Regions from separate parts of the Bradyrhizobium ottawaense genome, predicted to be linked through region 1. Evidence: predicted binding sites of a transcription regulator. Region 1 holds the regulator's gene; each other region holds the start of a gene.
What was found. The regulator LexA, encoded in region 1, represses DNA repair genes until DNA is damaged. The targets are predictions, from matches to a motif close to TGTTCNNNNTGTGTTCNG.

Region 1 (7,569 bases):
GGCACCGCGGCCTTCGACGCGGGCTTGGCGGCCACCGCGTTGGCGGTGACGCCGTGCAGGAAGTCGTACGCGGCATGCAGGGCCTTGTCGTCCTCCTCCTTCGGCGGAACATAGGACTGCGATCCGGTCTGCTCGCCGCCCTCGCCGGCTGAGAGATGCCCGCGCATCTGGGACTCCGCCATGGTGTCCATGCGGCCCTTCAGCTCCGGCGGCACGTCCTGCAGGATCTCGATGTCGGGGGCGATGCCCTGGGCCTGGATCGAGCGGCCGGACGGCGTGTAGTAGCGCGCCGTGGTCAGCGCCAGCGCGCCATTGCCGGCACCGAGCGGAATGACCGTCTGCACCGAACCCTTGCCGAACGAGCGCGTGCCGATGATGGTCGCACGCTTGTGATCGTGCAGTGCGCCGGCCACGATCTCGGAAGCCGAGGCCGAGCCGCCATTGACCAGGACCACCAGCGGCTTGCCCTTGGTGAGGTCGCCGCCATGCGCGGTGAAGCGCTGGGTCTCTTCCGGACTGCGGCCGCGGGTCGAAACGACCTCGCCGCGCTGGAGGAAGGCGCTCGACACCGACACGGCCTGGTCGAGCAGACCGCCCGGATTGTTGCGCAGGTCCATCACATAGCCGGTGAGCTTCTCCTGCGGCACCTGCTTGGCGATCGCGGCGATCGCCTTCTTCAGGCCGTCGGTGGTCTGCTCGTTGAACGAGGTGACGCGGATATAACCGATGTCGCCGTTCTCGACGTGGAAGCGCACCGGGCGCACATGGATGATCTCGCGCGTGATCGCGACATCGAGCGGCGCGTCAGCGCCCTTGCGCACGATGGTGAGCTTGGTCTTGGTATCGACCGGGCCCTTCATCTTGTTGACGGCCTGCTCGAGCGTCATGCCCTGCACGGCCTCGCCGTCGATCTTGCTGATGAGGTCGCCGGACATCAGGCCGGCCTTCGAGGCGGGCGTATCGTCGATCGGGGAAACGACCTTGACGAGGCCGTCTTCCATGGTGACCTCGATGCCGAGGCCGCCGAACTCGCCGGAAGTGGTCTCCTGCATCTCGGTCCAGGCCTTCGCGTTCATGTAGCGCGAATGCGGATCGAGCGAGGTCACCATGCCCGTGATCGCGCCTTCGATCATCTTGGCGTTGTCGGGCTTCTCGACATAGCTCGCCTTGACGCGCTCGAACACCGTGCCGAACAGGTTGAGCTGGGAATAGGCATCGTCCGCGCTCGCTGCCGCCCGTGCCGCCCATACACCACCGTGCGGGCTGGCGACCAGAAGGGTGAGACACGCTCCGGTGAGCGCGCCCAGAGGGAACAGCAGGGTTTTCCGCATGGATGGGCTTGCCTTTTTGCTTGGCGGTTCGCTTGAGCTTGCTTGGGCTCGTCTCTCGAGACCTGGGAAGCACACTTGGGAGGCGCCATGCAATTGGCGATCCAATCCACTTTTCACAATACCATTCTGGTTTCTTCAAGGCCGGGATGCACCGCCGACCGGTACACCGCAAAAATCGCTTCGTTCGGGCCTAAACTTTTGGCAACGTTGCAGGACTGGCCCGCCCCCAAAGGGACCTAAAGGGGGAATCGGTGCGCCCGTCCACGCCGCGCAGCCATGCCATTTTAGGATGGTTTTGGAACGCTGGACGGGTTAGGCGATGACACAAGGCTTCAAATTCTCGGGAGGATAACAATGAACGAAGCACCCCGGATCCGGCCGGAACGGAACGTCGAGCTCGGCGCCAGCAACGAGCCGTTCCAAAACCTGCACGAATTCATTCGGAAAGCGCGGGCCAACCTCAACCAGAACGCCTGGGACTACATCGTCGGAGCCGCCGAGACCGAAACCACGATGCGCCGCAACCGCATGGCGCTGGACGAGATCGCCTTCCGGCCGCGGGTGCTGCGCGACGTCCGAAAGGTCGACGGCTCGGTTCAGCAGTTCGGCCGCAAAATGCGCCTGCCGGTGGTGCTCGCCCCCGTCGGCGCGCTCGAGATCTTCGACCCGGATGGCGCGGCGAGCGTCGCGCGCGCTGCCGGCACCTTCGGCGCGGCGCACATGCTGAGCTCGGTGTCCGAGCCAGGCCTGGAGCAGACCGCCGAAGCCGCACCCGATGCGCTGCGGCTCTATCAGCTCTATGTCCGCGGCGACGATGCCTTTGTCGCGGATGTCGTCAGCCGGGCCGAGAAGAACGCCTATGCCGGCTTCTGCCTGACCGTCGACACCGCCCATTACAGCCGTCGTGAGCGTGACATCGCCAAGCGCTACGTTCGCGAGAGCCGCCTGCGTGCCACCGGCGGCGATTTCCAGAAGGGCCTGGAGTGGCGGACCGTGAAGATGATCAAGGACAAGTTCAGAATTCCGCTGATCCTGAAGGGCATCGCCACCGCCGAGGACGCCCAGATCGCGGTCGATCACGGCGTCGAATGGATCTACGTCTCCAACCATGGCGGCCGCCAGCTCGACCATGGCCGCGGCGCCATGCATGTGCTGCCCGAGATCGTCGAGGCCGTGAAGGGCCGCGCCAAGATCATGGTCGATGGCGGCATCTGTCGCGGCACCGACATCGTCAAGGCGATCGCGGCGGGCGCGGACCTGGTCGGGATCGGCCGGCTGCAATGCTGGGCGCTGGCGGCGGCTGGCGAGGCCGGCGTCGCGCGGATGCTGGAGCTGCTGGAGGACGAGGTGCTGCGCTGCCTCGGCCTTTTGGGCGCCACGTCATTTGCCGAGGTCGACAAATCCTGCCTGCATCCGGCGACCGCCACCAACGCGCCGAGCGTGTTCAGCGCATTCCCGCTGTTCGACCACGATCCGTATCGATACTGAGTGAAAAGGACGCAATGACATCGCTCTCTCCCGGCAGCGCGGATGCGCTGCTGTTCGATCTCGGGCGCGTGGTGCTCGACATCGACTTCTCCAAGGCGATCGCCTGCTGGGCGGGACATGCCGGCTGCCAGCCCGAGGCCATCGTCGCGCGCTATGTGCGTGACGAGGCTTACCGGCTGCACGAGGTCGGCAAGATCAGCGACGAGGACTATTTCGCTTCGCTGCGTGCTTCGCTCGGCATCGGCATTTCGGACGCCCAGTTCCTGGAAGGCTGGAACGCGATCTTCGCCGGCGAGATGCCTGATATCGCCGAGCTGCTGCCGCGCGCGGCGAAACAGATGCCGCTCTATGCCTTCTCCAACACCAACCGGCCGCATGTTGACTATTTCTCGAAGGAATATGGCGAACTGCTCGGCCATTTCCGCGCGCTGTATCTGTCGTCCAGCATCGGCCTGCGCAAACCCGACGCGGAAGCCTTCGACCATGTCGTCGCCGCGATCGGCGTGCCCGCAGCACGTATCGTGTTCTTCGACGACCTCGCCGAGAACATCGAAGGCGCGCGGTCGCGCGGGCTGACGGCGGTGCATGTGACGTCGCCGCGCGACGTCGAGAACGCCTTGAAGGCATTGGGCATCTGACGATCTCCGCTCATCGGGAGGCGCCAACGTCGGGGCAGCCCTCCCGGAGCCAATTTTGCCCAAAATGAGGAACCAGAGCGCTTTGTGCATTTTTGTACGGAGTTCCGGGAACGGAATGGCCCCTTCCGGACTCTTGAGTCCGTTGGGACTTCTACACCGGACTTATGGACGTGCTGGGCAAAACCTATCTCACCAAGCAAGCCTCTCTCCTGCTTGAATTCGCAAGAACCACCTCGGATTCTGACCTTTCCGCCAAGCTGATCAGCAAGGCCGCCGACCTGAAATCCCAGGCCGATCCGCTGCCCGACAAGGATCAAGGGCCGAAGGCTCCCGACGTCGCGCTGGACGACGGGCCGGACCGGCCGAGCGGGAGTTGAGCGATGCCGGCCGTGGCACTCGTCATTCTCGTCCTCGCCATGGCCACCCTCCTGCCGATCGGCCTCGTTCTCTGGATCATGCCACGCCAAGCCTGAGCCTGCCTTCGATCCAGGGCCGGAAAGCGGCAAGATAAATCGTGCCCGCTCCGCATTTTTGCCTCTGCCCCCGCGCTCGGCTAGAAGACTGTCGGAACATTTCGTCCGAACGTGCCGAGCAGGAGTTTCGCCGTGGCCTTGATGCCGGTTTCCGACGCCCTTGCTGCGGTGCTGGCGGGTGCAGAGCCGCTGCCTGCAGAGATGGTTTCACTCGACGAAGCCTACCATCGCGTGCTCGCGCAGGACGTCGCTGCGCGGCGCACCCAACCGCCCCAGGCGATGTCGGCGATGGACGGCTACGCCGTGCGCGCGGCCGATGCGGCAACGATCGATTCCAGGCTGACGTTGATCGGTGAGGTCGCAGCGGGCCGTCCGTTCACGGAGAGGGTCGCCGCCGGCGAAGCCGTGCGGATCTTCACCGGCGGCGTCGTTCCCGACGGCGCCGACGCAGTCGTGATCCAGGAGGACACGATCGCCGAGGGCAAGCAAATAACGATCAAGGAAGCCGCGATCGTGGGTCGGCACATCCGCCCCGCCGGCGTTGATTTCCGCGAGGGTGACGTCCTCCTGCGCAAGGGAACCCGTCTGACAGAGCGCGATCTCGCCCTCGCCGCTGGAATGAATCACCCGCAACTCGCCGTCTGCCGTCGTCCGAAGGTCGCGATCCTCGCCACCGGCGATGAACTGGTGATGCCGGGCTCAACGCCCGGGCACGGCCAGATCGTCTATTCCAACGGCTATGCCCTGCACGCGCTCGCCCGCAGCGAGGGCGCCGAGACCATCGACCTCGGTGTTGCCGCCGATACGCTGGAGGCCACCACCGCCGGCATCCGCCGCGCGCGCGAAAGCGGCGCCGACGTCCTGGTCACGACCGGGGGCGCATCGGTCGGCGACCACGATCTGGTCCAGCAGGCGCTGAAGGACGAAGGCATCGCGTTGGCGTTCTGGAAGATCGCGATGCGGCCCGGCAAGCCGATGATGCACGGACGCTTAGGGACGATGAGCGTCATTGGCCTGCCCGGCAATCCCGTGTCGTCCTACGTGTGCGCCTTCCTGTTCATGGTACCGCTGATTCGCGCGCTGTCGGGCCGTTCGGTGATTCATCACCGTCGCGAGCGCGCCGTGCTGGGCCGCGATCTCGGCGCCAATGACCAGCGCGAGGATTATCTGCGCGCGCGCCTGGAGCTGCGCGACGACGGCACGCTCGTCGCCCTTCCCGTCAGCCATCAAGACTCCTCTCTGCTTGCGAATCTTGCTGCAGCACAGGTACTTCTCGTGCGCGCACCGCTTGCGCCAAAGGCCGAGGCCGGCAGCCCCTGCGAAGTGCTGCGGCTCCCCGTCTGAACTGCGCGGCCACACGCATTCGGCGAGTTTCGCTCTGTTCACGGTAAATTAAGCAGTTGCGGAACATGTATCGAACATATAGTGTCCGTTCATGATTTGTTTCGAGGATGTAGCGGCTTATCGCTGAACTCATCGTCTCGGAATCGAACGACATCAACCGGGGGACTTTGGTCGAGATGTTAACGCGCAAACAATACGAGCTTCTGCGGTTCATCAGCGAACGCTTGAAGGAAAGCGGCGTGCCGCCGTCCTTCGACGAGATGAAGGATGCGCTCGACCTGCGCTCGAAGTCAGGCATCCACCGCCTGATCACCGCACTCGAGGAGCGCGGCTTCATCCGCCGGCTGCCCAACCGCGCCCGGGCCATCGAAGTGATCAAGCTGCCGGAGCTCCAAGCTGCCGCCGGCAACCGACGCGGCTTCACGCCAAGCGTCATCGAGGGCAATCTCGGCAAGCTGCGCGCGAGCTCCAGCCCGTCCGCGGACGAGGGCGAGCGGCCCGTTGCGGTGCCCGTGATGGGCCGCATCGCGGCCGGCACCCCCATCGAGGCGTTGCAGACACGCAGCCACACCATCAGCGTGCCTCCAGACATGCTCGGCTCCGGCGAGCATTACGCGCTCGAAGTGCGCGGCGATTCCATGGTCGAGGCCGGCATCCTCGACGGCGACATGGCGCTGATCCAGCGCAACGAGAGCGCCGATACCGGCGACATCGTGGTGGCGCTGATCGACGACGAGGAAGCCACGCTCAAGCGCTTCCGCCGCCGCGGCGCCTCGATCGCGCTGGAGCCCGCCAATGCCGCTTACGAGGTGCGCATCCTGCCGCCGAACCGCGTGAAGATTCAGGGCAAGCTGATCGGGCTTTACCGCAAGTACTGATACCGGAGTCTTCAGCGCCTCGCGCGCGCCTTCGGTCGGCATCGCCGATCAGAGATTGGAGCGGATGATGGTCCGCTCCGGCTGGATAGTCTTTCTGGTTCTGCACAGATTGTCCGGCCCCTCCCCCTTTCGCGACATCCTCGGCAGGCCGCGGGAAGCAACATCGCTTCGCGGCCTTGCGAGTTCGAGGGGGACAGCCCAAATGCGCCGGATCGTTTGAGCGCAGCCGCAGCAACGCTGGTCGCATCATTCATGTCGGCTAGGACACGGCCGTGATCCAGAAAATCCGCAACAACCGCAATGCAGCGCGCACGCAGCCGAGCTGACGATACTCGGGCTGGCTGGTTTCGCCGGTCGTTGACGCGCGCCTGCCAAATGCACGGAAGCCGACTTTGTTCCTATCGAATTCGGAAAAGATGGAAAAGATAATGTGATCGGGGCTCGCGGATCCCAGCCGCAGATTTGCCTACAACCAAGCAGACCGTCACGTGCTTCCACTCTGGTAGGGGCCTGCGCCTCCAAAAGGGGTGCGGGTCGCTATCTCTGCATAGAGGAGCACCCGATGTGTGACTACAGCCTGCATGCCGTCGCGACGCGCCCCGCAGAAGTCGGCGAGACGATCGTCACGACAACATTCCGCGGCACCTCGACGCGCGGCTTCGCCTCCGAAGCCGATCTCTCCGTCGCGGTCTGCCTGCTGCCGGGAACGGAGCTCGCCTTCGCCGATAACGTCCGTTACGACAACCGCTGGATCTGGACGCGCACCGTCAACTCCCGCGTCGGCAAGTTCGGCAAGATCGATCCGCACATTCCCGATCGCCATCATGATGCGATCGAATTCCCGGACGGCAAATCCGTGCTGGTGACGCAGCTCGTCGAGGGCCAGCGCGCAACCGTGCTGCAACTGCCGGTGACCCAGCCGATCGGCGAGCGCGAGCACAAGCCGCAGATCATCGCCGACAGTCGCCCGACGGTCACGCGACTGCCGATCGGCTGACGCCCTCCGGCCCGGCGGGTCCGGGGCCAGGATTGAAATGCCGTCGCCGGCCGATGCCGGCGAGCCCGGTGGGTTTGTGTTTCACGAAATTCGATCGGCGAGCGCCGCCGCACCTCGTCGCCGCACGAAGTTTGGGCCGTCCTGCCTGAATTTTGAACCTCCGCTCCGCAGCCAAATGACCGATGCTGTCGTGGTTTGAGGCGGCGGACACGCTCGATGAAAACCTTTATTCGCGTCGTTGAACTCTGGGTGCCTGACCGGACGCGCATGCGGCTGGAATTCGGCGGCGGCCTCTACGACGAAGGGCTGTCCGCGTTCAAGGCCGTCAGCGAAGATCTGCACTTCGGATATGACGAGGGGCTTCCAGGCAAGGCCTGGGCCTGCGGCCATCCCGTCATCCTCACGAAATTCGCCAACTCC
Region 2 (7,569 bases), 2.3 Mb from region 1:
CAAAGTTCTCCGACGACCGGCTGCTGCTGGTTGCGGACGCGCTCGCCAAGAGTACGTCGCTCGCGCGCGACGAGCGCCGCGTCGCCGCGGTCTTCGATGTGATCGAGCCGTTTGCGCGGGAGCTCGCCGAGCACGGCCGCACGCCGCGCCGTCGCAAGGGCATCCTGCAACTGATCGGCAATGCACTGCTGGTGCAGCAGCGCGTCGCCGGGCGCGTCGCGATCGCCGAGAAGCCCGACGTGCTCTGGGAGAAGCCCGAGCTCGACCGGCTCTATTCGCGCCTCGAGGACGAGTACGAGCTGAAAGAACGCCTCGACACGCTCGAGCGCAAGCTCACCGCGGTGTCGGAAACCGCCAACGCGCTGACCGACATCATCGACACCCAGCGCTCGCTCCGCCTGGAGATCGCGGTCGTGGTCCTGATCGTGATCGAGGTCGCGATCGGGTGTTTTCAGATCCTGACCGGGACGCATTAGTTCGTGCGTGCCATTGTGCCCTCTTCTGTCCACACGAGTCAGGAATCGTAGGTGGGCAAAGGCGCACTTGCGCCCTGCCCACCATCGACGCCACATTGACAGACGTGGTGGGCACGCTTCCGCCTTCGCTCGTCGAGCAACGGCGGACAAGTCGCTTTGTCCACGCTACGAGACTGACACGTTCTTTCAGCTGGGATGGCCTTGCTGCAGCAGCGCAGCGCAATGGCGCGCGATCGTCAGCTCTTCATTGGTTGCAATGACGAGCACATCGACTGCGCTATCGCTACCGCTGATCCGCTCACGTGTCTCCTCATTCGCCGCGGCATCGATGCGCACGCCCATCCATGCGAGACGTTCGCCGATCGCGCTGCGGATCTCCTTGGCGTGCTCGCCGATGCCGCCGGTGAAGACCAGACAGTCGAGGCCGCCAAGCGTGGTTGCCATCATCGCGACCTGCTGCGCGGCGCGGAAGGTGAAAAGATCGACCGCGTCTCGCGCGGCAATCTCGCCGCTCGCAAGCAGCGTGCGCATGTCCGCGGAGATGCCGGAGACGCCGAGCAGGCCCGACTGGTGATAGAGCAGGTGCTGGACATCCTCGATCGAGATCTTTTCGTGCTGCTGCAGATAGAGCAGCACGCCGGGATCGATCGTGCCGCAGCGTGTGCCCATCACGAGACCGTCGAGCGGCGTCAGCCCCATGGTGGTGTCGACGCTGCGGCCGTTGCGCAACGCGCACAGGCTGGCGCCGTTGCCGAGATGCGCGATGACGGTACGCTTGGCGATGAGCTCCGGCGCAATCTCGGCGAGGCGTCCCGCGACATATTCGAAGGAGAGGCCGTGAAATCCGTAGCGTCGGACGCCACGTTCCTCGTAGCGCCTCGGAATGGCGAAGCGGCTCGCCGGCGGCGCCAGGCCGTGATGGAACGCCGTATCGAAGCAAGCGATCTGCCTCAGCGCTGGTCGAATCGCCGCGAGCGCACGAATTGGCGCGAGGCACCGCGGCTGGTGCAGCGGCGCCAGCGGCGTCAATGCCTCCAGCTTCGCGGTGACGTCGTCGGTCAGCGCGATCGGCCCTGAATAGTCCGGCCCGCCGTGAACGATGCGATGGCCGACGGCACGCAGATGGTGTTCGCCGAAACGGTCCTCGATGAACGCGAGCACATCGGCGAACAGATGGCCGCCGTCGGCGTCCGGCGCCTCGCTCGCTGTCTCGAACAGGTCTTCGCCCGCGGGGCTCTTCACCACGAGCCGGGGTTTTGCCTCGTGCTCGTCGAGCAGCCCCTTGCAGAGCAGGCGGGGTTCAACAGCCGAGATCTCGAACAGGCCGAACTTGATGCTCGACGATCCCGAGTTGAGGACGAGGACCGTGTCCGACATGGCTAGTCGCCGGCTTCGGCCGGGGTATTGCCGCCGGAGCTGTTAGGCCAGACCCAGCCTTGGATCTCAGGCATGTCCTCGCCGTGCTCGCGCACATAGCGCGAATGCTCGATCAGCTTGTCACGGAATTGCTGCTTCGCTTGCGCAGCCTTGGCCGCGAGCCCGGGCACGCGTTCGATCGCCTCGATCGCGAGGTGGTAGCGGTCGAGCTCGTTGAGCACGACCATGTCGAACGGTGTCGTCGTGGTGCCTTCCTCGGCAAAGCCGCGCACATGCATGCCGGCATGATTGGTGCGGTTATAGGTCAGCCGATGGATCAGGTAGGGATAGCCGTGATAGGCGAAGATGACAGGCTTGTCGCGCGTGAACAGGCTGTCGAAGTCGCGGTCGGACAGGCCGTGCGGATGCTGGTCTTTCGGTTGCAGCGTCATGAGATCGACGACGTTGACGACGCGGATCTTCAAATCCGGCAGCGCCTTGCGCAACAGGTCGACGGCGGCGAGCGTCTCCAGCGTCGGGACGTCGCCGGCGCAGGCCATCACCACGTCGGGCTCCTGGCCCGCATCTTCCGTCCCCGCCCAGCTCCAGATGCCAATGCCGGCATCGCAATGCGTGGCAGCGTCCTGCATCGACAGCCATTGCGGCGCCGGCTGCTTGCCGGCGACGATGACATTGATGCGGTTGTAGGTCCGCAGGCAGTGATCGGCGATCCACAGCAGCGTGTTGGCATCGGGCGGAAAGTAGATGCGAACGATGTCGGCCTTCTTGTTGGCGACGAGATCGACGAAGCCGGGATCCTGATGGCTGAAGCCGTTATGGTCCTGCCGCCAGACATGCGAGGTCAGGAGATAGTTGAGCGAGGCGATCGGGCGCCGCCATGGCAGATCGCGCGTGACCTTCAGCCATTTGGCGTGCTGGTTGAACATGGAATCCACGATGTGGATGAAGGCCTCGTAGCAGGAGAAGAAACCATGGCGGCCGGTGAGCAGATAGCCCTCGAGCCAGCCCTGGCAGAGATGCTCGCTCAAGACTTCCATCACGCGGCCGTCTTGCGCGAGGTGCACGTCATAGGGCTCGATCGGCTCCATCCAGACCCGCTCGGTCTCCTCGAACACTGCGTCCAGCCGGTTTGACGCGGTTTCGTCCGGGCCCATGATGCGGAAATTGCGCTCCTTCGCATTGAGGCGGATGACGTCGCGCAGGAATTTGCCGAGCTCGCGCGTCGCTTCCCCGATGGCGCCGCCGGGCTGCGGCACCTCGATGGCAAAGCTGCGGAAGTCCGGCAGCCTCAGCTCCTTTTTGAGCAGGCCACCATTGGCATGCGGATTGGCGCCCATGCGGCGAATGCCTTCGGGCGCGAGCGCCTGAAGTTCTGGAATGAGCGCGCCGCTCTGGTCGAACAGCTTTTCGGGCTCGTAGCTGCGCATCCAGTCTTCGAGAACTTTGAGGTGCGCCGGGTTCTCGCGACAACCAGCCACCGGGACTTGATGGGCGCGCCAAAAACCCTCGACCTTCTTGCCGTCGACCTCTTTCGGACCGGTCCAACCCTTCGGACTGCGCAGCACGATCATCGGCCAGCGCGGCCGCTCGACGCTTTTGCGCCCGTCCCGTGCGTGCTGCTGGATCGAGCGGATGCTGGCGAGCGAGACGTCGAGCGCGTCCGCCATGGCCTGGTGCATCAATTTGGGATCATCACCCTCGACGAACAGCGGCTCGTGGCCGAAGCCGCGGAAGAGATCGCGGATCTCGCTGTTGGGCATTCGCCCGAGCACGGTCGGATTGGCGATCTTGTAGCCGTTCAGATGCAGGATCGGCAGCACCGCGCCGTCATGCGCGGGGTTCAGGAACTTGTTGGAGTGCCAGGAGGCAGCGAGCGGGCCGGTTTCCGCTTCGCCGTCACCGACCACGCAAGCCACGATCAAATCAGGATTGTCCAGCGCTGCACCGTAGGCGTGCACCAGCGCGTAGCCGAGCTCGCCGCCTTCGTGGATCGAGCCCGGCGTTTCCGGTGCCGCGTGGCTCGGAATGCCGCCGGGAAACGAGAACTGCCTGAACAGCTTGCGCAATCCGTCCTTGTCGCGCGCGATGTCGGGATAGATCTCGCTGTAGCTGCCCTCCAGATAGGTGTTGGCGACCATGCCGGGACCGCCATGGCCGGGACCGCAGACATAGAGCACGCTGATATCGAGCGCGCGGATGACGCGGTTGAGATGGGCGTAGATGAAGTTCAGGCCGGGCGTCGTGCCCCAATGGCCGAGCAAGCGCGGCTTGATGTGCTCGGCCCGCAGGGGCTCGCGCAGCAGCGGATTGTCGAGCAGGTAGATTTGCCCGACGGAGAGGTAATTTGCGGCGCGCCAGTAGCGATCGAGGAGGTCGAGGTTGCTGCTTGCCGCGGCCGATTGTTGTTGTTTTGTCATGTTCCTGCTGACCTTCACCCGGCGATCGTCACCAACATTGTTCCGCGACGATTGATCCCTGACCGGCATCAAACGAGATCGTCATGACGGGGGTGTTGCGTGAGGTCAAAGGACCGCGCCCGAAATTTGGGCGCCTACTTTGCATGGGGTTGTTTTCCCATTTTTTGTTTGTGTTCTTGATTTGTTCCGTTGTCGTGCTATCCTCGCTTCATGAGTCCAGCAGCATCGTCTCATGCTCTCAAGCACCCGCCGGTCAAGGCGCCCTCCGAGCCGGCGGGTGTGGACTCTGACTTTCCAGAACTTGGCGTCGCCATCGACCGCGCGCGCAGGCGAGGGCGGGGCGCACAGTCCAATGCCAGCGGCCGCTATGAGGCCGAGGCGCGCGTCGCCTTCGACGACGGCTGGCAGAGCCTGGAAGAGCTGCCGCCGTTCAAGACCAGTGTCGGGGTCGACACCTCACGCAAGGTGATCACCCGCAACGATTCCCCCGATATCGGCTTCGATCGCTCGATCAATCCCTATCGCGGCTGTGAGCATGGCTGCGTTTATTGCTTCGCGCGGCCGACCCATGCCTATCTCGGCCTGTCGCCGGGGCTCGACTTCGAGTCAAAACTGTTCGTCAAGCCCGAGGCGCCGGCGCTGCTGGAGAAGGAGCTCGCCGCGACCGGCTATGAGCCCCGGATGATCGCGATCGGCACCAACACCGATCCCTATCAGCCGATCGAGCGCGAGCGCAAAATCATGCGCGGCATCCTCGAGGTTCTCGAGCGTGCCGGCCATCCCGTCGGCATCGTCACCAAATCGGCGCTGGTGGTGCGCGACATCGATATTCTCGCGCGGATGGCCAAGCGCAACCTCGCCAAGGTCGCCATCTCGGTCACCTCGCTCGATCCGAAGCTGGCGCGCACCATGGAGCCGCGCGCCTCGACGCCGCCGAAGCGGCTGGAAGCGCTGAAGCAGCTCTCGGACGCCGGCATCCCGACCACCGTGATGGTCGCGCCCGTGATCCCCGCGCTGAACGATTCCGAGATCGAGCGCATCCTGGACGCGGCCGCCCATGCCGGCGTCAAGGAGGCCTCCTATGTGCTGCTGCGGCTGCCGCTGGAGGTGCGCGATCTCTTCCGCGAATGGCTGATGGCGAACTATCCGGACCGCTATCGCCACGTCTTTACGCTGATCCGCGACATGCGCGGCGGGCGCGACTACGATGCGAAATGGGGCGAGCGGATGAAGGGCACCGGACCGATGGCCTGGACCATCGGCCGCCGCTTCGAGATCGCCTGCGACAGGCTCGGCCTCAACAAAAGGCGCTCCAAGCTGACCACGGATCATTTTGCCCGGCCGAAGCGGAACGGCGATCAGCTGAGCCTGTTCTGAGCGGGAAGTGTGGAAGAGGTGTCGTATGAGTAAGCAAGTTTCGGCTCCGGTGCCGCGGCTCACCGTCATCACGCTCGGTGTCAGCGATATCCGCGCCAGCATCGCCTTTTACGACGCGCTCGGGTTCTCGCGCCGGCTAAAGGCGACCGGCGAGGCGGTGGCGTTCTACGATACCTGCGGTCCGGTGCTCGCGCTGTATCCTTGGGATCAGCTCGCGGCCGACGCGGCGTTGCCGGACCAGCCGAGGCCATCGACCTTCCGCGGCATCACGATCGCCTGGAACTGTCGGACCCGAGAGGAGGTCGATGCAGTGCTGGCCTTTGCCCTCGGCAAGGGGGCAAAGCTCGCGAAGGCCGCGCACGAGACCGATTACGGCGGCTATTCCGGTTATTTTGCCGATCCCGACGGCCATCCCTGGGAGGTCGTGGTCGCACCCGGCATCGAGGTCGGCGAGGACCGGCGGGTGCATCTGGCGGAGTAGGGCGGCCTGAATAACGGGAATTGCGCCGGGTTCCCGGTTGCGCCGGCCGGGCCGCTTGCGCACGATCCCCGCCATGATTCGGGACAAGTCCGCCAAGACACCGGCCAAAGACGCGCCAAGGAAGGACGCTGCGAAAAAGGCAGCGCCCGCCAAGGCCGGCAAAGCGCCTGCGACCAAAACAACGACCGTTCCCGCAGGCAAGAAAGGCATCATCGCGGTCGCACCGCCGAGCTTCCGGCGCGAGCGCGCGCTGATCAAGTGCGGCGTCTGGCCGGTCGCCGGCTGCGACGAGGCCGGCCGCGGGCCGCTCGCCGGCCCCGTGGTGGCTGCAGCCGTGATTCTCGACCCCGACCGCATCCCGCGCGGCATCGACGATTCCAAGCGCCTGACGGCGGAGGAGCGCGAAAAACTGTTCGACAAGATCTGCGCCACCGCCCAGGTCTCGGTCGCCGTCGCCTCGCCCTCGCGAATCGACCGCGACAATATATTGCGCGCCTCATTGTGGGCGCTGAAGCGCGCCGTCGTGGCACTGCCGGAGGCGCCCAGGCACGTCTTCGTCGACGGCCGCGACCGGCTCGACACTCCTTGCGATTGCGAAGCCGTGATCGGCGGCGATGGCATCGTGCTGTCGATCGCGGCGGCCTCCATCATCGCCAAGGTGACGCGCGACCGCCTGATGTGCGCTCTGGCGCAGGACTGTCCCGGCTACGGCTTCGAGCAGCACAAGGGCTACGCCGTCCCCGAGCACCTCGACGCGCTCGACCGCCTCGGCCCCTCCGTCCATCACCGCCGCTTCTTCGCCCCGGTCGCGGCCGCACGCGCCAAGCACATGCCGTGGACCGTCGAGCCGGTGCCGGATCTGTTTGCGGTGACCGAGGTCGAGGTGCCGGTGGAAGCCAGCGTCGAAATCGACGCGTCGGCGAATCTCTAGAGTTAGCCAGGCGGGACAAGCCAGGGCATGACGAGGAAACCGTCGTTGCCACAACGCGCAGCGCCCCTTATCAAAGTGTTTGTGAGCGAATAGGGCCGGCTGGACGGGTTGGCTGCATCTTTCGGGCGTTGCATGCGGTTTACCTCCCTGGTCATCGAGCTCATTCGCGCCCGGCCGCGGCTGATCGTCTGGATCGCCGTGCTGCTGCAGGCCGCGATGTGGCTGTTCGTGGCGCTGGTGTTCTACCGCAGCCCGCCTGGCAGCCTTGCGACGCTCCTGGCTTTCGGACGCGAATACCAGGTCGGCACCGATCTCGGTCCGCCCTTGCCGGTCTGGCTCGCCGACATCGCCTATCGCGCCGCCGGCGGCCACATGTTCGGCGTCTATGTGCTCGCCGAGCTCTGCGAGATCGCGACGTTCATTGCGCTCTATCATCTCTCCCGCGCCGTGGTCGGCTCGCAGCAGGCGGTGCTCGCGGTGCTCTTGACCATGACGGTGCTCGCCTTCTCC
Region 3 (7,569 bases), 120 kb from region 1:
CGGCTTCATCGGCCGCATCTTCGGGCCGGTGATGCTGGCCTGGTTCGTCGTGCTCGCGGCGCTCGGCATCCACGGCATCGTCAAGGCGCCGGCGGTGCTGGTGGCGCTCAGCCCGCTCTACGCCTTCGACTTCCTGATCCACCAGGATTTCCACATCTCGTTCGGAATTCTCGGCGCGGCCTTTCTCGCGGTGACCGGCGGCGAGGCCATGTATGCCGACATGGGACATTTCGGCCGCCTGCCGATCCGCCTCGCCTGGTTCGCCATCTGCCTGCCCGCGCTGGTGCTGAACTATTTCGGCCAGGCCGCGCTCTTGATCACCGATCCCGCGATGATCGAGAACCCCTTCTTCCAGCTCTGCCCCGACGCCCTGCACTATCTGCTGGTCGCATTCTCGACGGTCGCGACCGTGATCGCCTCGCAGGCGATCATCTCCGGCGTGTTCTCGCTGACCCAGCAGTCGATCCAGCTCGGCTTCCTGCCGCGCATGCTGATCCGTCACACCACGAGCGACGCGATCGGCCAGATCTACGTGCCCCTGGTGAACTGGCTGCTTGCGGCTGCGACGCTCGGGGCGGTCCTGAGCTTCGGCACGTCGGACGCGCTTGCCGGCGCCTACGGCATCGCGGTGTCGCTGCTGATGGCGATCACGACGCTGCTCGCCGCGCTGGTCGCGATCCAGTGGGGCTATTCGCCCTGGCTGGTGGTGGCCGTGAACGGCGCCTTCTTCGTCATCGACGTGATCTTCTTCTCGGCCAACTCGATCAAGCTGTTCGAGGGCGGCTGGTTTCCGCTGCTGCTCGCCGGCCTCGTCGCCTTCCTGATGCTGACCTGGCGCGCCGGCGTGAAGCTGGTCGAGGCCGCGAGGGGCCGGCTGCGGCAGCCCGAGGAAGATCTGATCGAGACCGCCGTGAACAAGTGCAGCGCAAGGCTGCCCGGCACCGCCGTGTTCCTGGCCTCCGCACCGCGCGGCGTGCCGCTCGCGCTCACCCAGTTCGTCAGGCACAACCGCGTGCTGCACGAACGCGTGCTGCTGGTCACCGTGCTGATCGAGGAGCTGCCGCACATCGCGGACGAAGAACGCGGCGAGGTGATCGAGATCATTCCCGGCATCACCCGCGTGATCCTGCATTACGGCTTCATGCAGAACCCGACGATCTATGAAGGCTTGAATCTCGTCTGCCGCCAGAGCAAGCTGCCCGGCATCGACCTCTCCGACATCACCTATTATGTCGGCCGCGAGACCATCATTCCCAGCGAGGACATTCCGGGCATGTGGGTCTGGCGCGAAGGCGTGTTCGCCTTCCTCCAGCGCAACGCCGAACGCTCGGCCGCGTTCTTCGGCGTGCCTACCAAGCAGGTGGTGGAGTTCGGCACGGAGCTGGAGATTTAGCGAGCTTCGTAGTCCGGATGGAGCAAACCGCAATCCGGGATTTTCGCCAGGCGTGAGAGCCCCGGATTTCGCTTTCGCTCCATCCGGGCCGCAGGGAGTGACTTATCACTCCCCGCTCGACTCCCCGTTCGCTCCGTTCCCGCTCTCCGCTTCTTCCGTGATGTGTTCGACCGACACCACGTGCTCGTCCTCGGCGGTGTCGAACACGATCACGCCCTGGGTCGAGCGGCCGGCGATGCGGATGCCTTCGACCGGGCAGCGGATCAGCTGGCCCTTGTCGGTGACCAGCATGATCTGATCGGCATCCTCCACCGGGAAGGACGCGACCAGATTGCCGTTGCGGTTGTTGACGCTCATGGCGACGATGCCTTTGCCGCCGCGGCCGGTGGTGCGGTACTCGTAGGACAGGGTTCGCTTGCCATAGCCGTTGACGGAGACGGTCAGCACGACCTGCTCCTGCGCCGACATCTCGGCGTAACGCTCCTGCGCGAGCTGGAAGCTGCCGGAGGTCTCCTCGGCCTCGGCGTCCACGGCGGCATCTTCGGCCGCAGCTTCGCCGGCGACGGCGCGGCGCATCTTCAGGTAGGCCGAACGCTCGTCCGAGGTGGTCTCGACATGGCGCAGGATCGCCAGCGAGATCACCTTGTCGCCTTCGCCGAGCGCGATTCCGCGCACGCCCATCGAGGTGCGCCCGGTGAACACGCGCACATCGGGGACCGGGAAGCGGATGCACTGGCCGCCGGCGGCGGTCAGCAGCACGTCGTCGCGCTCGGTACAGATCTGCACGTCGACGATCGACTCGCCGTCGTCGAGCTTCATGGCGATGATGCCGGAGCGGCGGACGTCGACGAAGTCCGACAGCTTGTTGCGCCGGACATTGCCGCCCGTGGTGGCGAACATCACGTCGAGGTTGCCCCAGGTGGATTCGTCCTCCGGCAGCGGCATGATGGTGGTGATGCGCTCGCCCTGCTCCAGCGGCAGGATGTTGATCAGCGCCTTGCCGCGCGCGTTCGGCGCGGCCATCGGCAGACGCCAGACCTTCTCCTTGTAGACCTGGCCACGCGAGGAGAAGAACAGCACCGGCGTGTGCGTGGAGGCCACGAACAGGCGGCTGACGAAATCCTCGTCGCGGGTCTGCATGCCGGCGCGGCCCTTGCCGCCGCGGCGCTGGGCCCGGTAGGCCGACAGCGGCACGCGCTTGACGTAGCCGGCATGGGACACCGTGACGACCATGTCCTCGCGCTGGATCAGGTCCTCGTCCTCGACCTCGCCTTCCTGCTCGATGATGACGGTGCGCCGCGGTGTGGCGAACTCGGCCTTCACCTCGGCAAGCTCGGTCTTGATGATGCCCAGCACGCGCTCGCGCGAGCGCAGGATGTCGAGATAATCGGCGATCTCGCCGGCGAGCTTGTCGAGCTCGTCGCGGATTTCGTCGCGGCCGAGTGCGGTGAGGCGCTGCAGGCGCAGATCGAGAATGGCCCTGGCCTGCTCCATCGACAGCCGGATCGTGCCGTCCGCGCTGATGCGGTGACGGGGATCGTCGATCAGGGTCAGCATGTCCTCGACGTCCCGGGCCGGCCAGTCGCGCGACATCAGGGTGTCGCGCGCGGTGGTCGGGTCCGGCGAGGTCCGGATCACGCGGATCATCTCGTCGATATTGGCCACCGCGATCGCGAGACCAACCAAAATATGGGCGCGATCGCGCGCCTTGGCGAGCAGGTACTTGGTGCGACGCGTGACGACCCGCTCACGGAAGTCGACGAAGATCGCGAGCAGGTCCTTCAGATGCATGATCCGAGGACGGCCGCTGTCGAGCGCCACCATGTTGACGCCGAAGCTGGTTTGCAGCGGCGTGAAACGGTACAGCTGGTTCAGCACCACATCCGGCACGGCGTCGCGTTTCAATTCGATGACGACGCGGTAACCGTCGCGGTCCGATTCATCGCGGAGGTCACCGATGCCCTCGATCTTCTTTTCCTTGACCAGCTCGGCGATGCGCTCGACCATCGTCGCCTTGTTCACCTGGTAGGGGATCTCGGTGATGATGATCGCCTCGCGCTCCTTGCGGATGGTCTCGATCGCGACCTTGCCGCGCATGACGACCGAGCCGCGGCCGAGGTGATAGGCCGCACGGATGCCCGCGCGTCCGAGAATGACGCCGCCGGTCGGGAAATCCGGTCCCGGCACGATGTTGATGAGCTCGTCGATGGTGAGCGCGGGGTTGTCGATCAGCGCGACGCAGGCGTCGATGACCTCGCCGAGATTGTGCGGCGGGATATTGGTGGCCATGCCGACCGCAATGCCGCCGGCGCCGTTGACGAGAAGGTTCGGGAACTTGGCCGGCAAGACCGACGGTTCGGTCTCGTTGTTGTCGTAGTTCGGCTGGAAATCGACGGTGTCCTTGTCGATGTCGGTCAGCAGCGCCAACGCCGCCTTGGTCAGCCGCGCTTCCGTGTAACGATAGGCGGCCGCAGGATCGCCGTCGACCGAGCCGAAATTGCCCTGGCCGTCGATCAGCGGCACGCGCATCGAGAAGTCCTGCGCCATGCGGACCATGGCGTCGTAAATCGACTGGTCGCCGTGCGGGTGATACTTACCGATGACGTCACCGACCACGCGGGCGGATTTGACGTACTTCTTGTCCGGTGTGTGCCCCTGCTCGTTCATCGAGTACAGGATGCGGCGGTGCACAGGCTTCAGGCCGTCGCGGGCATCAGGCAGCGCCCGCGCCACGATCACGCTCATGGCGTAGTCGAGATAGGACTTCTTCATCTCCTCGAAGATGGAGACGGGGCGAATATCCGAGGGTTGCGCCGGCTGGTCGCCGGGCTTGTCGTCGTCGTCAGCCAAGGGGAAATCCGGTGAGGTTTTAGCTAGGAATCATATAGCGCATCGAGACCGTGATAACCACCCTCGCAGGCTTCAGGGAAGCGCTTTTTCCGCTTATTTTTCCAACAACTTACGGCCTTACGGAGAGCGTCTCGGAGGGACCCGGAACAGGCCTTCCGAAATCACCTCCGGGACCTCGTCAATCGCGCGGCCGGCGCGCGCCATCGACGCGATTGCGCTGGCGCAATCCGAGTTCAACCCAAACATGAAGCGGGCCCGGAAATCCCGAGCCCTTTCTGCCGATTAGTAAGGTTTGCTGACACGAAATGGGAAGGCGCCGCTCAGCCGGCTTGCGCCCCCTCATCGTCCGGTCCCTGCTCAGAACGGGATGTCGTCGTCCATGTCGCTGTTGCGGCCACCGCCGCCGGCGGCCACGGGACGGCGCGGTGCGCTGCTGACGGGTCCGGAGGAGCCGAAATCGCCGCCCGGCTCGTCGCCGAAGCTGCCGCCTCCGCCGCCGCCGCCACGGCCGTCGAGCATCGTGAGCGTCGAGTTGAAGCCCTGGAGCACGACCTCCGTCGAGTATTTCTCGACGCCGCTCTGGTCGGTCCATTTGCGGGTCTGCAGCGCGCCCTCGATGTAAACCTTCGCGCCCTTCTTCAGGTACTGCTCGGCGACCTTGCAGAGCCCTTCATTGAAAATCACGACCCGATGCCACTCGGTCTTTTCCTTGCGCTCGCCGCTGTTCTTGTCGCGCCAGGTCTCGGAGGTCGCGATGCTCAGATTCGCGATCGGCCGCCCGTCCTGGGTGCGGCGGATTTCAGGATCCTTGCCGAGATTTCCAACCAGAATGACCTTGTTGACGCTTCCCGCCATCGCCGCTCTCCACTCCGAATGCCACTGAATTTCCTAAGGCCGAGCGCGCTGCTGCGTTCCTCTGCGCCCTGTTAAGGCGACCCTATACGCTTGCAGGGGCTGCTCAGCCCGTCACCCCCAAGGTTATCCCCACATATAGCACCGACCGGCGGTCTGTTCCAGATTTGTTCCTGCAGAAATCGCCACCAAATGTGGAGACGGGATGGCGTCTAAATGGCGATGTGATGGCAATTGGGATGGAACCAAATCGGGTTCCCGTGAACGGCAAAAATCACTTAACATTCATTAAGTTAGAGGTAGGTCGATTACACCCAACTGTTGCACTCCGGGCACGGACTCTGCCGCAGAATCGAGCTATCGTCGTGCTTGGAATTGATGCAATGGGCCTCGCGCCTGATAGTCCGCCTTGGGGAACTCAGAGAGGCGGACACGACTGGGGAGATTACAGTGAAGAAGATTTTGATTGGCTTTGCCGGCGCGGTTGCGCTGACCCTCTCGGCTCCGGCCGGTGCTGCCGACCTTGCAGCCCGTCCCTATACAAAGGCGCCGATCGCGCCCCCCGCTCCGATCTATACCTGGACCGGTTTCTACATTGGTGTGCAGGGCGGTGGTGCCTGGGGCCGCAGCGACGAAACCTTCTTTGGCGGTCCGAATACGGCGATCTTTGCTGGAAGTCAGAACTACGACACCACCGGCGGCTTTGTCGGTGGCGTAGTCGGCTACAACTGGCAGGCGGCCAATTGGGTGTTCGGCATCGAGGGCGACTATCATTGGGCTGACATCAACGGACGTTCTGCCGAGATCAATGCCGGCCTCGGCGACACCTATTTCACGAGAATCCGCGGCTTCGGCGACATCAAGGGCCGTCTCGGCTACTCGACCGGCCCCGCTCTCTTGTTCGTCAGCGGCGGCGCTGCGGTCGGCGACATTCAGCATCGCTACGATGGCATCCCCGGAAACGTCTTCATCCAGAACAACACCCGCTGGGGTTGGACCGTCGGCGCCGGCGCGGAATACATGTTCGCTCCGAACTGGTCGGCCAAGGTCGAATACAACTACATCGATTTCGGCAAGAGCACGATTCAGTACAGCCCCGTCGTGACCAACCGCTCCGAGTGGACCGATACCGTTCACACGGTCAAGGCAGGTGTGAACTATCACTTCAACTGGGGTGCGCCGGTCGCCGCGCGCTACTGATATCCATCTGATATCATTGACGTCTAAGGCCGGCCTCGCGCCGGCCTTTTTCGTTTGGCGCGACATGAACGGGAGGCAATAAGTCAGTAACCATCACCTTTTCGACCGCTGTGGCTTTTCGGAGACACAACTTGCGGCTTTGGTGGTGTAAGTACGGCGTCAGTTGGGCCGTTGAGTCCGCTGCCCTTCCGGTCAGGAAGGCAACAACAGAAACTGGGACTGGGATTAGTTGAAAATGAAGAAGGTTTTGTTGGCTTCGGCCTGTTTGTTCGCTCTCGCTGCGCCCGCCTCGGCGGCCGACCTCGCAGCCCGCCCCTACACCAAGGCTCCGATCGCTCCGGCGGCGGCCGTCTACAACTGGACCGGCTTCTACCTCGGTATCGTCGGTGGCGGCGCCTGGGAAAGCGCTTCCGGCGACCCGAAGATGAAGGGTGGCTTCGTCGGTGGCACCGCCGGCTACAACTGGCAGACCGGCAACGTCGTGTTCGGCATCGAGGCCGATGGCTCCTGGGCTGACGTCAGCGCCTCGGCGACCGCTCTCGGCCTCACCGTGTCGTCCAAGACCGACGCGCTCGGCACCGTCCGCGGCCGCATCGGCTGGGCCGTCAACAACGTGCTGTTCTACGGCACCGGTGGTTACGCCTGGATCGACAACAAGGTCAGCGTCAGCGCGCTCGGCGTGACTGTCTCCGACAGCAAGTTCCACTCGGGCTGGACCGTCGGCGCCGGCGTCGAGGCGTTCTTCGCTCCGCAGTGGTCGGTCAAGGGCGAGTACCTCTATCGCAGCCTCGGTGGCGAGACCTACTTCTCCGGTCTCGGCGCTCCGATCACCACCGGCACGCTCAACTTCCACACCGTGCAGGTCGGCGTGAACTACCACTTCGGCGCCCCGGTGGTTGCCAAGTACTGATCTGCGAAGCACTGATCACTACCGACGTCACATCGTCACGAAAGGCCGGCCTCGCGCCGGCTTTTTTGTTTTTTCGCGCGCCAACCGGCTCGCTCGCGTTTTCGGAGAGATGTGGCGCCCGGGTGACACAACCTTTGGCTTTAATGGTGTAAAGCAGTGACATTAGTCGGGTCATAGGTCCGCTGGCTCTTCCGCTTTCCGGAAGGTCAGAAAGAGAAACGGAACTGGGGAATGGATATGAAGAAGCTTTTGCTGGCTTCGGCCGGTTTGTTCGCACTCAGCGCGTTGGCACCGGCCTCGGCGGCCGATTTGGCGGCCCGCCCCTACACCAAGGCTCCGGTCGCGCCGATCGCGATGTACAATT
Region 4 (7,569 bases), 2.3 Mb from region 1:
GCTCGCGTTCCAGTTCGAACACGGCCGCGACCGCAGCGCCGCCCTCCATCACGTAAGCCGCACTGGTCGCAACATAGCCGATCGCGACTGCGTCGAGATGGGCGTTGAACCGCGCCGCGAGCGAAATCGAGCCTTCGATCGCGCAGCGCATGGGGCGTTCGGTGGGGATGTGGACGAGAATGTCTTTGTACATGGCGCGCCTCCGATGAACATCATCCGGTGGCCGCATTTTTTCACTGCCCGAAGGACCCGCGTTGAGCTGCATCAAATGCGCAGGGACGACTTTCCCGGGGCCCGCGCATTCTTTGCGAAGATTTAATCGGATGGACGGGACGTCGTAAGGTGACGATGGCCATGTTGGAGGCAAGGCGACACCTTATCCAACATGGACATTTCGACATGAACGATCGCGTCAATTCCGACACCACGTCCCGCAAGATCCTGAGGCCGCGCCGGCTTGCGCTGCTCGGCACCGTGGCCGCGCTCGGCGTGGCCGTGCTGGCGGCTGCTCCCGGCTCTTCGCCGTTCGGTCCGAGCTCCTTCATTACCCCGACCCAGGCCGCCGAATCCGCCGCGACGCCGCCGGGCTTTGGTGACCTCGTCAGTAAGGTCAAACCCGCCGTCATCTCGGTGCGGGTCAAGATCGACCAGGACAACGACAAGAGCGCGATGCTGCAGCAGAACCGGATGGATCAGGACGAGGACACCCCGTTCGACCAGTTCTCGCGGCAGTTCGGCTTCCGTGGCCCGGGCGGCATGAACGGCATGCCGCGCCAGCGCCATCAGATGATCACGGGCGAAGGCTCCGGCTTCTTCATCTCCGCCGACGGCTATGCCGTGACCAACAACCACGTCGTCGACCACGCCGAGTCGGTGCAGGTGACCATGGATGACGGCACGAGCTACACCGCCAAGGTCGTCGGCACCGATCCGAAGACCGATCTCGCGCTGATCAAGGTCGACGGCAAGAAGGACTTCCCGTTCGTCAAATTCTCCGACCAGAAGCCGCGCATCGGCGACTGGGTGGTCGCGGTCGGCAACCCCTTCGGCCTCGGCGGCACCGTGACTGCCGGCATCGTCTCGGCCAGTGGCCGCGACATCGGCAACGGCCCCTATGACGACTTCATCCAGATCGATGCGCCCATCAACAAGGGCAATTCCGGCGGCCCGGCCTTCGACATGAGCGGCAACGTGATCGGCGTGAACACTGCGATCTTCTCGCCCTCCGGCGGCTCGGTCGGCATCGGCTTCGACATTCCGGCCTCGACCGCAAAGCTTGTCGTCGCGCAGCTGAAGGACAAGGGCGCGGTGACCCGTGGCTGGCTCGGCGTGCAAGTGCAGCCGGTCACCGCCGAGATTGCCGACAGCCTCGGACTGAAGGAGGCGCGCGGTGCGATCGTCGACAATCCGCAGGATGGCAGCCCGGCGGCCAAGGCCGGCATCGAGGCGGGCGATGTCATCACCGCCGTCAACGGCACCGCGATCAAGGACTCCCGCGACCTCGCCCGCACGATCGCGACTCTTGCGCCTGGCAGCTCAGTGAAGCTCGACGTCTTCCACAAAGGCGACAGCAAAACGGTGACGCTCGCGCTCGGCGAACTGCCGAACGAACGGCAGGCCAAGGCCGATGTTGGCAAGGACCAGCCGGGCTCCGGCACGCCGCGCCTCGGTCTTGCTTTGGCTCCGGCCGGTGACGTCCAGGGCGCTGGCCAGAAGGGCGTTGTCGTCACCGAAGTCGATCCGCAAGGGCCGGCGGCGCAGCGGGGCATCCAGACCGGCGACGTCATCCTCAACGTCGGCGGCAAGGCCGTCGCCAATGTCGGCGACGTCCGCTCGGAGTTGGCGCAGGCCAAATCGTCCGGCAAGCGCAGCGTGCTGTTGCAGGTCAGAAGCGCGCAGGCGACCCGCTTCGTCGCGGTACCACTCGCCTGAGGCGAACGCCGATCGGCATGGATCAAGAAAGGCGGCCCTCGAGGCCGCCTTTTTCGTTCGCCTTCAGGACTCCCGGGAGGCGATCGATAACATTCTCGTTAACGGCAGCGACGATGACGCGGTTCGTCCGAAAAAGCCGTGTTCGCTCATCAAAGTTCCGACTCGTGCAGGTCGCCGGCGGCAACGATGCCACCGGGACCAGTTGCAAGCGTGGAACTTCGAACTTGCCGCCGGTTTCCGGAACTGGCCGCTGGTTCGCATTTGATCGGTGCCGACATGGATCGATTGAAGCTCTCGCTGAGGAGGGCGCTACTCGTGGCGCCATTCGTGCTCTGGGGCGGAAACGCTCTCGGGCGGGACGACGGCCGCTACGCGGACTCACCCCTGAAGCCATGGTTCGACAGCCTGCGCAGCCACCTTGGTCCGTGCTGTTCGGATGCGGATGGTTTTGCCGTCGCCGATCCCGACTGGGAGTCGCATAACGGGCATTATCGCGTGCGTCTCGACGGCGAGTGGATCGAGGTGCCGGACGAAGCCGTCATCACCGAGCCGAACCGGGCCGGCCGCACCATGGTGTGGCCGGTGAAGACCGCGTTCGGCGTTTCGATCCGCTGCTTCATGCCGGGCAGCATGATCTGACACAGGCCAACGTCAGCGCTTGCTGGATTTGCGCTTCGACGATTTCTTGGTTGTCCTCTTCTTGGTCGTCCTCTTCTTGGAGGTCTTCTTGGCGGCCTTCTTCGGGACCTTCTTCCCCTTCTTGCGTGCCTTCGACAGTCCGATCGCGATCGCCTGCTTGCGACTCTTCACACGTCCGCCACGGCCTTTGCGACCGCTCTTGGCGGTGCCCTTCTTGTAGCGGCGCATCTCGCTCTCGACATCGCTGCCGGCGCTGCGCGAGTAGCTGCGCTTCTTTGCCTTGCGTGCCATGCATGTTCTCCCTTGGCCGGGGAGAACCATTCGACACGGGCATGGTTCCGAAGGACGCGGACAGTGTTCCAGGCGCAGCCTAGAAGGAATTCGCCAGCTCGATCTCGGCTTCCAGCACCTGGATACGACGTGCGGCCTCGCTGAAGGACAGATCGCGCGCATATTGCGCGGGCTGATACGCTTCTTCGCTCAGCCGTTTCAACCTCAGCCCCTGCGTCCGTGTCATCTGCTCGGCGAGGAAAACCCTGGCGTCGTATTTGCCCTGAACCTGCATGTCGCTTCTCCGTCCTGAAATCGTGACTTGACTATATGTTCTTATTTTGTTCTAACAAGCCATGGACAACAGAATTAATGAAATTCGACGTAAAATCAGCGCCTTGAGGGTTGAGATGGCCGGCGTCGAGGCCTCCGTGCGCGATCTCATCAACGGCGACCGCGATTGCGTCCAGCAAGCCCTGGCGCAGATGGATTTGCGCCGGAAGGTCAATTTGCTGATCGGCGAATGGAAGGCTGCTGGCGGCGGCGATGTCCTGCCTGACGTTCGCGACCGGGTGCGCCTTCGTCTCGTGAAGACAGCCGTCGGTCCCGAGCGCGCGAGCACGCGGCGCTGACACCTTTTGGGGGGCGCCGTGGAGGAGGACCCGGACACTTACCGGATCTTGAGGTTGCGCGCCGAGATTCTCGAATTGGGCTCGGCCATCCGGCAATTGCAGCGTGCGGGGCTCGACGATGCTGCGGCCCAACTTCTGATCGGACGCAAGCGGGCGCAGCTCGAGCAACTCGTGAAGACGAATGCTGCGAGCCGCCCGCTCAACTCTGAAACGCGTCGCCCGTAACGAGCTGACGCCGGCGCTCGACGATGTGGCGCTCGATTGCCGATCCCGCATCAAGAAAAAAAGCCCCGCGTCGCCGCGGGGCTTTTGATGTCATGTCGGCCTGAGCTCACTTGGTATTGCTCATGCCCTTGCTGCTCTTGTTCGTCATGGTGCCGCCCTGGTCCGAGCCGGGACCGGAGCCGCCCTGGCCGGAAGGATCCGCGCCCTTCGAGGCCTTGGTGTTGGCGCCCGTGGTCTGCGAGGACGACATCGATGATCCGTGTTTGGCCTTGTGCGACTTGGCCTGTGCGGCGAGCGGCGCCGCGGCGAGGCCGGTGGCCAAAATTGCGGTGAGAACGAGTTTTGCCGTTGTCATGCGGGGAACTCCCTGAGTTAAATTGACGCAGGCAGCCAACCGCCATTTGCCGAAGGAGTTCCCGACAAACGTATCTGCCGGGCCGCACGCACGCTTCAAGATTGCTTGTCCTCTGCGAGGATGAACACGACGCCGGTGAGTGTCGCGCCGATCGCGAACGTCGTCACCAATGTCAGGGCGAAGATGATTGCGGCCTGGCTTCCGCCGTGATCGAGCAGCTTGGCGACGGCGGGATTGGACAGGATCAGCGTGAGGCTGAAGGCGAGGCCGAGGGCTGCGCCCATCATCGCATGCGTCATCAGCTTGATGAGGCCGGTGGGAGAGATCAGGTCCGACGACTTTTTTGCGCGCATGGGAACCGCATCCCGAACTGACATGCAAACGCGGGCCATATTCGCCGGTTCCAAACGCATGAAGGAATTGTCATCACCGGCTTCATCCGACGTTCATGCCGGGCCTGCGAGGATGAGCGTCAGCAAAACGGGAACATTCGGTATGGGTAAGGTAGTCTTTCTTTACCGCTCACTGGCCTATCGCAACGCGGCTGCGGACATGCTGCGCAAGGCCCGCAAACTGCCGCGCGGTGCGGAGCGAAGTGCGGCCCGCCGCTACGCGAGGGCGCTACGCGATCTCGCTCAGACGGAAGCCTGGCTCGAAGGACGCCTCGCCGAGGAAGCGCGGCCGCCGCGGCAAACCAGGATGGCGGCGTCGGGCTAAAGCACGATCCGGAAAAGTGCGCAGCGGTTTTCCGAAAAGATCATGCTCAAACAACAAACCAAAGCGCGATGACGCTTCATCCTGATCGCATCGCGCTTTAGCCCGAGGCGCGTTGCAATTCGGCTGAGCTGGGGGCGTCGAATTTTCCGGGGGCGGCCGTCGCCGTCTTGCGTGTCAGCGGCACCTTGAGGCGGCACAACAGTCCTTCGGCTCGCCAATCGAATTGCGCCTGTCCACCGAGTTGGGACTCGACGCTCGCTAGCAGGCTCCGCGTGCCGAAGCCGCGCGATTTCGGCGTCATGACGAGCGGACCGCCGGATTCCTCCCAGCTCAGCGTCAGCAGCTGGTCCTCGACCTGCCAGCCGATCGTGAGCCGTCCCGACCTGGTCGAGAGTGCGCCATACTTGGCCGAGTTGGTGAAGAGCTCGTGCAGCGCGAGCGCCAGCGTCTGGGCCGTCGCCGGCAGCAACTGGACCTCCGGACCCGCCAATATGATCTGGCCGCCGAGCGAATAGGGCGCAAGCTCCTCGTCGATCAGCTTGGAGAGCTCCGCGCCCTGCCAGCTCGACAGCGACAGGATGGTGTGCACGCGCGCCAGCGCATTGATGCGTCCTTCGACGGCGCTGACATAGGCCTTGACCTCGTCGGCGCGGGTGAGGCGGACGATCGACTGCGCCAGCGCCAGAGCATTCTTGGCGCGGTGATCGACTTCCCGCGCCAGCAAATTCTGCCGTTCCTCGGCTCGCTTGCGTTCGGTGATGTCCACGGTGACACCGCTCACGCGCACGACGCGACCGCTGTCGTCGACCGTCGCGGCCGCCGTGCCGACGCACCAGCGCACCTCGCCGTCGGGCCGCACAATGCGGAACTCGGTCTCATAGGCACGCGTGCCCTTGTTGAATTCGGCGATCGCCTTGCGCAACTGATCGACGTCGTCGGGATGCAACAGCGCCTGGACGTTGGCCGGATTGACCTCGAAGCTCTCCGGGCCGACGCCAAAGATGCGATATTGCCCCTCGTCCCACATCCAGTCGCCGCTGATCCAGTCCCAATCCCAGGAACCCATCTTGCCGGCGGCGATGGCCATGCTGCGCCGTTGCTCGCTTTCGCGCAGCTTCGCGGTGGAGTTCTCCAGTTCCGCCGTGCGTGCGCGGACGCGATCCTCGAGCTCCTGATTCAGCCGTTCCAGCTCGCGGGTCTTGCGGTAGAGCTCGGCAAACACCTTGATCTTGGCGCGCAGCACCTCCGGCACGACCGGGACCGGCACGTAGTCGACCGCACCCATCTCGTAGCCGCGCAGCCGGTCGATGTCGCTGACCTGGATGGCGGAGATGAAGATCATCGCGGTCTTCTGGAAGCGCGGATGCTCGCGGATCATCGCGGCAAGCTCGAAGCCGTCGAGCTCGGGCATGCAGACGTCGACCAGGATCACCGCGATCTCGGTCTTGAGCAGCACCTCCAGCGCCTCGCGTCCGGACGAAGCGACCACGAGGTTCTCGCCGAGTTCCTTCAGGATCACCTCATAGGCGAGCAGCTTGGCCGGCTGGTCGTCGACGAGGAGGATGTTGACCTTTTCGTGGTCCATTCGCGGATCCAAACTCATCGGTGCAGCCACATGCGGATCGCAAGTAGCAATTGATCGGTGTTGACGGGTTTGGCGAGATAGTCGGACGCGCCGGCCTCCAGGCATTTTTCCCGGTCACCCTTCATCGCCTTGGCGGTCAGCGCGATGATCGGAAGGCGGGCGAAGGCCTGGTTTTCGCGAATGACGCCGATGGTCTGGTAGCCATCCATCTGCGGCATCATGATGTCCATCAGAACGATGGCGATCTCCGGATTGGATTCGACCAGGGTGACGGCTTCACGGCCGGTCGTGGCGGTCAGCACCTTCATGCCGCGCCGTTCCAGCACGCTCGACAGCGCGAAGATGTTGCGGGCGTCGTCGTCGACGAGCAGCGCGGTCTTGCCGATCAAATCCTCGTCGGAACTGTTCAGCTTCTCCAGCATGCGCTGCTTCTCGACCGGAAGCTCCGTGATCACGCGGTGCAGGAACAATGCGGTCTCGTCGAGCAGGCGCTCCGGCGATTCCACGCCCTTGACCACGATGCTGCGCGCCATGGTGTGGAGTTCCGCATCCTCCTCCGCCGAAAGCTCGCGGCCGGTGAAGACGACGACCGGGACGTTGGACAGCGCCTCGTCGTTGCGGATCTGGTCCAGCACCTCGAAACCGCTCATGTCGGGCAGCCTGAGGTCGAGCACCACGCAATCGCAGGGCGCCTCCCGCAGCGTCGAGAGCGCGCCGGCGCCGGTGTCCGTCGTCACGATCTCGATGTCGTCGTGGTGCAGCAGCTCGCGGATCGAAAGCTGCTCCGCCTCGTTGTCCTCGACGATCAGGAGCCGCTTGCGCCGCGGCCGTGCATACTCCTTGATCTGCGTCAGCGCGGCCGAGACGCCCTCGGTCGTCGTCGGCTTGTTGACGAAGGAGAACGCGCCACGCGCCAGCGCATGCTGGCGGTCCTCGTCGAGCGTGATGATCTGCACGGGGATGTGGCGGGTCAGCGGATTGTGCTTGAGCTGGCTCAGCACGGTCCAGCCGAGCATATCGGGCAGGAACACGTCGAGCGAGACTGCTCTCGGCTGGTATTGCTTGGCAAGCTCCAGCGCCTCCGCACCGCGGGCGGCGACCAGGACCTTGAATCCCTTGTCGCGCGCGAGGTCGACCAGTACACGCGCGTAATGCGGGTCGTCCTCGACGATCAGAAGGATGCTGTCGCCAGGCTCGAGGTTGAGCCGGTCGTC

Region 2: CIT37_RS30515 (PA0069 family radical SAM protein) is a predicted target of LexA. The motif match lies at 4,442-4,459, and genes of this name have one in related genera.
Region 3: CIT37_RS20135 (single-stranded DNA-binding protein) is a predicted target of LexA. The motif match lies at 5,253-5,270, and genes of this name have one in related genera.
Region 4: CIT37_RS30085 (DUF3072 domain-containing protein) is a predicted target of LexA. The motif match lies at 3,173-3,190, and genes of this name have one in related genera.

Annotation. Positions count from the first base shown of each region.
Region 1 is NZ_CP029425.2:4,084,346-4,091,914, reverse strand. Features, by position in the region: gene CIT37_RS19570 (S41 family peptidase) at 1-1,331, opposite strand, end outside; gene CIT37_RS19565 (alpha-hydroxy acid oxidase) at 1,686-2,819, shown strand; gene CIT37_RS19560 (HAD-IA family hydrolase) at 2,834-3,457, shown strand; gene CIT37_RS19555 (hypothetical protein) at 3,628-3,834, shown strand; gene CIT37_RS19550 (molybdopterin molybdotransferase MoeA) at 4,063-5,274, shown strand; gene lexA (transcriptional repressor LexA) at 5,451-6,152, shown strand; gene CIT37_RS19540 (hypothetical protein) at 6,715-7,149, shown strand; gene CIT37_RS19535 (GAF domain-containing protein) at 7,366-7,569, shown strand, end outside.
Region 2 is NZ_CP029425.2:6,433,613-6,441,181, reverse strand. Features, by position in the region: gene CIT37_RS30530 (RMD1 family protein) at 1-476, shown strand, start outside; gene CIT37_RS30525 (acetate/propionate family kinase) at 663-1,853, opposite strand; gene CIT37_RS30520 (phosphoketolase family protein) at 1,856-4,270, opposite strand; gene CIT37_RS30515 (PA0069 family radical SAM protein) at 4,481-5,647, shown strand; gene CIT37_RS30510 (VOC family protein) at 5,673-6,128, shown strand; gene rnhB (ribonuclease HII) at 6,202-7,059, shown strand; gene CIT37_RS30500 (glycosyltransferase family 39 protein) at 7,192-7,569, shown strand, end outside.
Region 3 is NZ_CP029425.2:4,206,736-4,214,304, reverse strand. Features, by position in the region: gene CIT37_RS20145 (potassium transporter Kup) at 1-1,393, shown strand, start outside; gene gyrA (DNA gyrase subunit A) at 1,499-4,243, opposite strand; gene CIT37_RS20135 (single-stranded DNA-binding protein) at 4,601-5,098, opposite strand; gene CIT37_RS20130 (outer membrane protein) at 5,546-6,295, shown strand; gene CIT37_RS20125 (outer membrane protein) at 6,531-7,205, shown strand; gene CIT37_RS20120 (outer membrane protein) at 7,443-7,569, shown strand, end outside.
Region 4 is NZ_CP029425.2:6,340,292-6,347,860, reverse strand. Features, by position in the region: gene CIT37_RS30105 (universal stress protein) at 1-193, opposite strand, end outside; gene CIT37_RS30100 (Do family serine endopeptidase) at 400-1,932, shown strand; gene CIT37_RS30095 (hypothetical protein) at 2,209-2,571, shown strand; gene CIT37_RS30090 (DUF6496 domain-containing protein) at 2,584-2,862, opposite strand; gene CIT37_RS30085 (DUF3072 domain-containing protein) at 2,942-3,136, opposite strand; gene CIT37_RS30080 (hypothetical protein) at 3,252-3,473, shown strand; gene CIT37_RS30075 (hypothetical protein) at 3,492-3,698, shown strand; gene CIT37_RS30070 (hypothetical protein) at 3,805-4,053, opposite strand; gene CIT37_RS30065 (hypothetical protein) at 4,149-4,406, opposite strand; gene CIT37_RS30060 (hypothetical protein) at 4,549-4,770, shown strand; gene CIT37_RS30055 (HWE histidine kinase domain-containing protein) at 4,868-6,355, opposite strand; gene CIT37_RS30050 (HAMP domain-containing protein) at 6,370-7,569, opposite strand, start outside.